2 regions of the Paenibacillus graminis genome follow, and region 1 is predicted to be linked to the other one. Evidence: predicted binding sites of a transcription regulator. Region 1 holds the regulator's gene; the other holds the start of a gene.
The links. The regulator NrdR, encoded in region 1, represses ribonucleotide reductase genes. The targets are predictions, from matches to a motif close to AACACNATATATNGTGTT.

Region 1 (4,426 bases):
ACAATGTTTCCCTTAGGTATCATTGTATCTGCTTGATTTTCGAAAGTCAATACGATGAGGGTATCCCAACCAGCCATTCATGGCTTTTGGAACTCCCCCCTTTACTTTTTTTAATAATCGGTGCTAACTGTAATATCATGGTAGGTCGAAAATAATTTTTGCATTCCCGTTAACTTTTCCATTGCCCGCTGATATGCATCACTCCCTAAAAGCATTCGCAAAGGAACATCACCACGATTCATCAGATCATATATTACCTTTGCAGCTTTATTAGGGTCTCCCGGCTGTTGCCCAGATAATTCTCTAAGGTTTTTGATATTTTCACCTGCCGTTGCTTGATATGCTTCTATAATATTTGCATTTTCAGTTGCAGATCTGCTCGCAAAATCCGTATTAAAATCACCTGGTTCTACCAAAGAAATATTAATTCCTAGTGGCTCAACTTCTTGGCTTAAACTTTCGGAAAAACCCTCTAAAGCAAACTTAGTTGCATGATAGTATCCAAAACCTGCAAATGCACGTAAACCGCCTAGAGAAGATATATTTAATATAGTGCCACTTTTTTGCTCTCTCATAATTGGCAGCACATGATCTATCATGTGCTTGACTCCCCAGAAATTTACAGCAAACATATTTTCAATTTGCTGATCATCAGCATTTTCAATAGGTGAGAAGTAGGCAAAACCTGCGTTATTAACAAGAACATCAATTCCGCCAAACTTTTGTTTGGCTGCTTCAACAACACTTTTAATGTGCTGACTGTTTGTGACGTCTAATGGTAAAACCAAAAGATTGTCATTATCCTGTACGCTAGGCAGGTAATGTTCTATGTCTAGCGGATTACGCGATGTTGCTACAACTTTGCACTTTTTAGCTATTAGTTCTAAAACTAGGGCTTTCCCTAGTCCAGTCGAAGCTCCCGTAACAAACCATACCTTTTCCATTAATCATTATCCTTTCTCTATCAAGTATTTATAAGTTAAGATAAATATAGAACCTGAGAGTTACTCTCAGTCAAGAGAAAGGAAAATATCATGTACACAATTAATGAGGTAGCAAATTCAACAGGATTATCGCCCCATACTGTAAGGTTCTATGCAAAAAAAGAGCTATTTCCAAATATCACAAGAAATCATCAGAATGTACGTCTTTTTTCCTCAAAGGACGTGGAATATGTTGAAATCGTCAAAGCACTGCGCTTGACAGGTATGTCACTTGGGAATATCAAACGATACATCGATTTATGCGAACAGGGATCAGATACCGTGGAAGAACGCTATAACATCATAAGAGATCAACAATTATTGGCAGAAGATTACCTTCAAGAAGTCACACAGCAAATTATGTTGCTACGAAAAAAAGTTAATTATTATAAACAAGCTATTAATGAGGGTGAAGATAATATAATTTGGAATCCTAATAACCTATAAAAGTTGAAGGACACAAGTCTACCACCATAACTTAATCTATGTTCATTTTTAGAACGTTCTGTATCTGGCCGAGCTGCCGCTAGATCCTAAGAAAAAAACCTGAAGCTCTGCTTCAGGTCCTTTTTACGTTCGGTGTACCCCTCTATCATTTGGTACTAAACTATATGCGGCCGGTGCATGAGCCATTTTATAGAATAGTGCTCTGCTTTTACCAAATTAAATAGCCATTGTGTACGCCCATTTTGACGGGCACTCTAGGTGTTACGCTGTAGTTCAATTGGACATTAGAGAAGATTCCCTGTCGTCCGTTAACTCCTGCTGATGAACAAATTTCCGAAACAGCAAAAAAACGGCATTTCTGCCGTTCTTTCTGTGATGGACTCTCAGGGGCTCGAACCCTGGACAAATAGATTAAGAGTCTACTGCTCTACCAACTGAGCTAAGAGTCCATATGATGTTATTGGTGGAGCCAAGGGGGATCGAACCCCTGACCTCATCGCTGCCAGCGATGCGCTCTCCCAGCTGAGCTATGGCCCCATGACCCGTTTTAGAACTACAATATGTATTCTAAAAACTGACTTCAGGTGTAACTTTCATGTCGCTTTGTTGTTCATTTGTTCCGTAGGCGACTTCTATATAATATAAAATATCGCGATCTGTGTCAACACTTTTATTAAAAAAGTTTTTTAGACAGGAAAAAGCACCTCTAATCTGTCTGGCAGGTCCGCTGGATAATCCCCGAAAGTAATCCGTAGACTACTTCCAGGAATCCCCTGCAGACCCGTAGACCGCTTGCAGGATGACTAAGCCCCTACAATCTACAATCCCTCCAGCTCCCCTGTCCCTTTGGACAGCAGGCCCTTCAGTTCCTTCATGAACATGTTAATGTCCTTGAACTGGCGGTAGACGGAGGCGAAGCGGACGTAAGCGACTTCATCTACAGGGTACAGCTGTTCCATGACAAGCTCGCCGATCTGGCGGCTCTCCACTTCAGCTAAGGCGATGCCGCGCAAAGATTTCTCAACCTCGGAGACGATAACCTCCAGGCGTTCTACGGAGACGGGACGTTTCTCACAGGCGCGGATGAGACCGCGCAGAATTTTGTCGCGGCTGAATTCCTCTCGGCTGCCGCCTTTTTTGATCACGATCAGCGGCGTTTCTTCGATCATCTCAAAGGTTGTAAACCGCCGGCTGCATGATTCACATTCCCGCCTGCGGCGGATTGACTTATTCTCGTTGGCCGGACGCGAGTCAAGCACTTTGGTATTGGTGTGATCGCAGTAAGGGCATTTCATAAGCTTAATCACTTCCTTTTACAATATAGGTAGCATCCCGGTCCGGCAGGTATCCGGCGCCTGAGGTTCATTCTAATTTCCATAAATCACCGTTTTTTTGTTGTTATGAAGATGGCATGTCCGGCGCATAATACTGTTACCAACCGATAGGAGGTGAACAGCAATGAGCCAAAACAACAGCTCCAATAACCTTGTAGCTCCAAATGCACGCGGAGCCTTGGAACAACTGAAATATGAAGTTGCCCAAGAACTCGGTATTACCCTCTCCCCAGACGGATACCAAGGCAATAAAACTTCTTACGAAAACGGTTCGATCGGTGGTTTCATCACCAAACGTCTTGTAACTCTGGCTGAACAATCACTGGCAGGTCAGTTCAAATAACCTGTCCCCATAAGCTTGCCTAAGAAGTATTAAACGGTCTTCGGATCGTTTGATACTTCTTTTTATATGCAGGATTCCATCATGTCCTAGAACTCATTATAGATTTCCGTATATTGGTCGTAATAATAAATTACACGCTGCACATAGTGACGAGTCTCGCCAATCGGGATATTCTTCACTGCAGCCTCAGTACCGTCCCAGTCCCCTTCATTCAGCCAGCGCTGTACTTTGCCCGGGCCCGCATTGTAAGCCGCTATAACTGCTACGCGGTTGCCCTTGAACTGCCGGGAGAGGGAGGAGAGATACCAGGTGCCCAGCTCAATATTGGCCGAAGGCTCTACTTTTAGCCTCTCCAGAGATACATCCGGCAGCTTGGCCTTTTCAAGCGCCCACTTGGCGGTATCCGGCATCAGCTGCATCAGGCCGATAGCTCCCTTTTTGGACTCACGGCCGGTTTTGAAGTTCGTCTCCACCCGGATGATCGCCGCTACAAGGAACGGGTCTATCTCATAGGTGGTGCTGTGCGTGCGGATTTCATTCTTATAATAAATGGGATAAAACCAGGACATCCAGTTTGTACTTAAAAATAAAATGGCTGTAAAGCCTATAAACAGCAGGAGCAGCACCCGTTTTTTACGCAGCCATTTCATAACAGACCCAGCCTGTCCCACAACACATCAACCTGCTGCTTCGCATGAGCCAGATCACGGCTGTTGTCAATGACATAGTTGGCCCTGCTGCGCTTCTGCTCAATATCCATCTGCGCCTGCAGTCTGCCCTCAGCCTGCTCAGGCGTCAGATGGTTGCGTTCCATCAAGCGGGCCAGCTGCAGCTCACGGGGAACATAGACTACTGTGATCTTCTGAAACAGATTGTCCAGCTCAGACTCATACAGCAGCGGAATATCTACAAGGATCAAACGCTGCGGGTCTTCCTGCTCCAAGGCATGCATACGATTCTTGATTTCCCGGCGGATCGCCGGATGGGTCAGAGCATTCAGCTTCTGCCGGGCTTCGGAATCATTAAAAACGATCTCTCCAAGCCTGGCCCGGTTCAGTGTGCCATCCGGCTGCAGGATGCCTTCTCCGAACTGCTGAACGGCAGCGGCCAGCACCGGGTGACCGGGGAGCATTACTTCTCTGGCAATGACATCCGCATCCACCAGCCGTGCTCCCTTATCCACAAACATTGCGGATACGGTGCTTTTTCCGGAGGCAATGCCTCCGGTTAAGCCCATAATCATGTACTCACCTCATAACAGCTTCATTATTCCCATTGCAATTAATAATAACGCAGGCAGTGCAGCGGCATGTTTCATC
Region 2 (4,426 bases), 280 kb from region 1:
AGTTCGCCGTTTTGGAGATCGAGCTGTCCACCCAGCGCTGGATTGCCGCCTGAGCGCGGATATGATCCTTGGCCGACAGGTCCATCGACGTTACGAAGTAGTCGGGAAGCTCTTCACCCGGATGGGCTTCCAGCCATTCCTGGGCAATCGGCACAAACTGCTCGTCGTAGCCGAGACGGCTCTGACGGAAGTATTTGAAGGCAAAATAAGGCTCGATGCCGGTCGATGTACCAACCATAGTACCCGTACTGCCTGTAGGGGCCTGAGTAATAACGGTAACGTTGCGCATGCCGTTCTTACGGATCGAATCACCCACTTCAGGGTAGGTTTCGGTAATATTTTTCATGAATCCGCTGAGCAGATATTTCTCTGTGTCAAAAGCCTGGAACGATCCCTTCTCACCGGCAATTTCGGACGAGGCCAGGTAGGCTTCCCGGGCCATGAAGCCGTAGAGCTTGTCCAGGAACTCCAAGGATTCGGGGCTGCCGTAGCGGATGTTCAGCTTGATCATCAGCTCGGCCAGGCCCATGGTTCCCAGACCTACGCGGCGTTCTTTGCGCTGGTTGGCTTCATTCTCCGGGAAGTGATACGGTGTCTTGTCAATGACGTTGTCCAGGAAACGGACGGAATAGCGGGTAGTCGTCGCCAGATCCGCCCAATCCACATCATGATTCTCCGCATCATAGAACTTGGAGAGGTTGACGGCGGACAGATTGCATACGCCCCAGCCCGGCAGCCCCTGCTCCCCGCACGGATTCGTGCAGATAATCGGGTTGAAGTACCAGCTGTTGGACATCTGGTTGTAGTATTCCATGAATACGACGCCCGGCTCAGCCGATTTCCAGGCCGATTCAATAATGGTATGCCAGACATCGCGGGCCTTAACCGTGCGATAAGGAATGACTGCGCGACCGTCAGCCTTCCATTTATCCAGATCGCCGTCCCAAACCGTATCATAGTCAGGATCGGTGGTATCCGGGAAGACCAGTTCCCAGTCCAGATCCTCCTTCACAGCCTTCATAAAAGAGTTGCTCACGCATACCGACAGGTTAGCATTCGTCACCTGGCCCATGGTCTGCTTCACGGTGATGAAATCGACAACATCGGGATGCCAGTCATTGATCATCAGCATCAGCGCGCCGCGGCGGCTTCCGCCCTGCTCAATCAGTCCGGTCGTGTAGCTGAACAGTCCGCCCCAGGATACGGAGCCGCTGGACGAACCGTTAACGCCTCTGACAATAGCGCGGCGCGGACGCAGCGAGGACAGGTTGATGCCAACACCGCCGCCGCGGGCCATAATTTCGGTCATTTCAGACAGCGTCTGCATGATGCCGCCCCGGCTGTCTTTTGGCGAAGGCACAACATAGCAGTTGAACAGGGTCAGTTCTTCGCTTGCTCCGGCACCTGCGGCAATCCGGCCGCCCGGAACGAGCTTCCAGTCATCCAGAATCGAACGGAATTTGCCTGTCCACTCTTCCTGAAGCTCAGGGGTTGACTCTACGGAGGCCATGGCGGACGCAAGCCGGTCCCACATTTCTTCCGGGGTCTTCTCTATGTTAAGCGTCAGCTTCTCTACATCAGATTGTACAAGCTCGCCGCTGCGTGTCTTTACCGTAACAGTGCGTCCGTTCCGTTCTACAATTTCTCCGACTTCCTTGGTAGGGAATTTCGGATCATCTTTGGTCAACACCAGCACCACATCGCCTACCTTGGCATTGTTGCTGTCCGCATCCTTCCAGGCGTAGCGGTCCAAAAATATTTTTTCGCTCAGACCTTCAAGACGCTGTTTGCGTTCCACTGTACTCAATAGAAAAACCTCCCGGATAATGTGATATGTAAAACCATGAAATACAAGGATGCCTCATGGCACTGTATCTATAAACCCCTATATTCCAGCAGAAACTTTGCGGGTAACCGCCGCAGCCGGCGTGTACTCCGAAAGTTTCCCTTGTCAATAAAAAATAACCGCAAAATTCCCGCCGTAATCAAATATTTCAAGCATTTGTAACAATATATGGTGTCAGTCAGCTTTTCAACTATACCACATATTGTGTGGAAGGTCTTTTTCGAAAATGGGAGCATCTCGCCGAAATATCGGCAAAAGATGGCACTTTTACTCCCTCTTGCTCGCTATTTTACAACATCCGGCCGAAAATAGCAGGTTATGAATTCTCTCTTTTAAGAGCATACTACTGCTACGTGTCCGATATGAACCAAGCACCGGAGGAGGCTGCAACATGACGCAATTATTCCGCAATCCCTTGCCCGAAGAAACGGGTACCCCGGCCCCCCTGCTTCCTGTTCCCCTGTCTTTTGAACGAAACTGGCTGAATGATTTAGAGTCAAGGCTGGACAAAGGCGGACCTTGGGGTGACTGGAGATTATCCAGACTGGCCATTGAGGGGGAAAAGTCCGGGCTTGTAACCAGCTTTGATGAGCTGCAGTGCATGAAGCATCTGTCCGGGCTGTCCCCGCTCCCCCACCAGCTCGATACTGCTCATAAAGTACTGTTCCAAATGTCAGGCCGCGCGATTCTCGCCGATGAGGTCGGGCTTGGCAAAACGATTGAAGCCGGGCTTGTGCTGAAGGAATATCTGGTACGGGGGCTTGTAGCCAAGGTGCTCATTCTCGTTCCCGCTTCACTGGTGCTGCAATGGGTGCGTGAGCTGAACAACAAATTCGGGATTTCCGCTGTAGCCCAGAAAAAATCCTACTCCTGGGGCAACGACATTGTGGTCGCCTCCATGGATACCGCCAAGCGTGACCCCCATAAGGAAATGCTGCTGAATAATGAATACGACATGCTGATTATCGATGAAGCCCATAAGCTCAAGAACAAGAAATCCACCAACTACCTGTTCGTCCAGCAGCTGCGCAAAAAATACTGCCTGCTGCTCACCGCAACTCCGGTTCAAAACGATCTCGGTGAGCTGTTCAATCTGATTACGCTGCTGAAGCCGGGCCAGCTGGGAAACCAGGGGGACTTTGCCGCTAATTTCGTGGTGGACAAGCGCCAGCCGAAGAATGAAGTCCAGCTGCGGGACGAGCTCTCCAAGGTCATGATCCGCAACCGCCGCGGCGAAGGTCCGGTCACCTTCACGAAGCGCAAAGTGCGCAATATACCGCTCACGCTCTCACCGGAGGAAAAAGTATTATATGACGGTGTCACCGCTTTTGTCAAAGACCAATATCAGGAGGCTGGCGGCAATCTCAGCAGCATGCTCTCTCTGGTAACGCTTCAGCGGGAGGTGTGCAGCAGCCGGGATGCTGTCTTCATCACCCTCGTCAATCTGATCAAAAAGCTTCCGGCGGACTCTCCCAAGCGTGACCGGATGATGGAGCTGCTTCAGACCATCCGCACCGTCAAGAGCAACACAAAAGCGGAGAAAGCCATGGAGCTGATCCGGGAAATGAACGAAAAGGTGATTGTCTTCACTGAATACCGTGCGACCCAGGAGTATCTCCTCCAGTATTTCCGCGAGCACGGGCTCCAGTGCGTCACCTACTCCGGCGGCATGAACCGGGGCAAAAAAGACTGGATGATGGATCTCTTCCGCGGCCGCGCCCAGGTGATGATTGCCACGGAAGCCGGGGGCGAGGGCATCAACCTGCAGTTCTGCCACCATATGATTAATTTCGATCTGCCCTGGAACCCGATGCGTGTCGAGCAGCGGATAGGCCGGGTGCACCGGCTGGGACAGGAGAATGATGTGGTGATCTACAATCTTTCTACGGAAGGCACCATTGAGGAGCATATTCTTCATCTGCTGCATGAGAAAATCAACATGTTCGAGATGGTGATCGGGGGGCTGGATGTGATTCTGGAACGCTTTGAGAAGAAGGAATCGCTGGAAAAAAGCCTCTATAAGATCATGCTGGAAGCCCGCAGCGACGAGGAGCTGCGCAGCGGGCTGGATCACATAGGCGATTCGCTGAGTGAGCTGACCCACGGGGTGCGGGACGGACAGGAGGCTGAAGCATGACACTCACCGCACAGGAAATACGCAAGCATGTGATGGATTACCTCGAGGCAACGGAGTGTTCGATTATCGAGGCGTCGCCGCTGCATGTAACGGTGAAGCTCTCGCCGCGCGCGGACCGGATGCTCACAGACCGGCCGTATTATTGGGGGTTCGTCGAGCGGACAGGCGTGGACCCGGAGACCCTGTCGTTCACTTTCGTCTTCGAGCCGGAGAAGTACGACAATCTGGCCGCCGCGGCGCAGGCGGCTCCACCCTCCCGGCCGCTGCGTCCGGGGAACCCCGCAAGTGCGGCGGGCCTGCCGGCCGGAGCCGGAGCGGACGGGATGGAAGCCGCCGCAGATACGGGCGGCGCCACTGCCGGAGGGCCGCCGGTATCTGCGGCACCGCCGGGGGGCCCGGCTGATCCGCAGGACAGCATCCTCGCCCGGTTCTTCGGGTTCGTT

Region 2: a site for NrdR is predicted at 2,005-2,022, ahead of PGRAT_RS11655 (adenosylcobalamin-dependent ribonucleoside-diphosphate reductase). Genes of this name have one in related genera too.

Annotation. Positions count from the first base shown of each region.
Region 1 covers NZ_CP009287.1:2,585,588-2,590,013, reverse strand. The annotation lists gene PGRAT_RS10435 (oxidoreductase) at 111-944, opposite strand; gene PGRAT_RS10430 (MerR family transcriptional regulator) at 1,035-1,430, shown strand; tRNA gene PGRAT_RS10425 (tRNA-Lys) at 1,807-1,879, opposite strand; tRNA gene PGRAT_RS10420 (tRNA-Ala) at 1,892-1,967, opposite strand; gene nrdR (transcriptional regulator NrdR) at 2,249-2,725, opposite strand; gene PGRAT_RS10410 (alpha/beta-type small acid-soluble spore protein) at 2,889-3,107, shown strand; gene PGRAT_RS10405 (lytic transglycosylase domain-containing protein) at 3,194-3,757, opposite strand; gene coaE (dephospho-CoA kinase) at 3,754-4,350, opposite strand; gene PGRAT_RS10395 (manganese efflux pump) at 4,360-4,426, opposite strand, start outside.
Region 2 covers NZ_CP009287.1:2,862,180-2,866,605, reverse strand. The annotation lists gene PGRAT_RS11655 (adenosylcobalamin-dependent ribonucleoside-diphosphate reductase) at 1-1,807, opposite strand, end outside; gene PGRAT_RS11650 (DEAD/DEAH box helicase) at 2,238-3,983, shown strand; gene PGRAT_RS11645 (YqhG family protein) at 3,980-4,426, shown strand, end outside.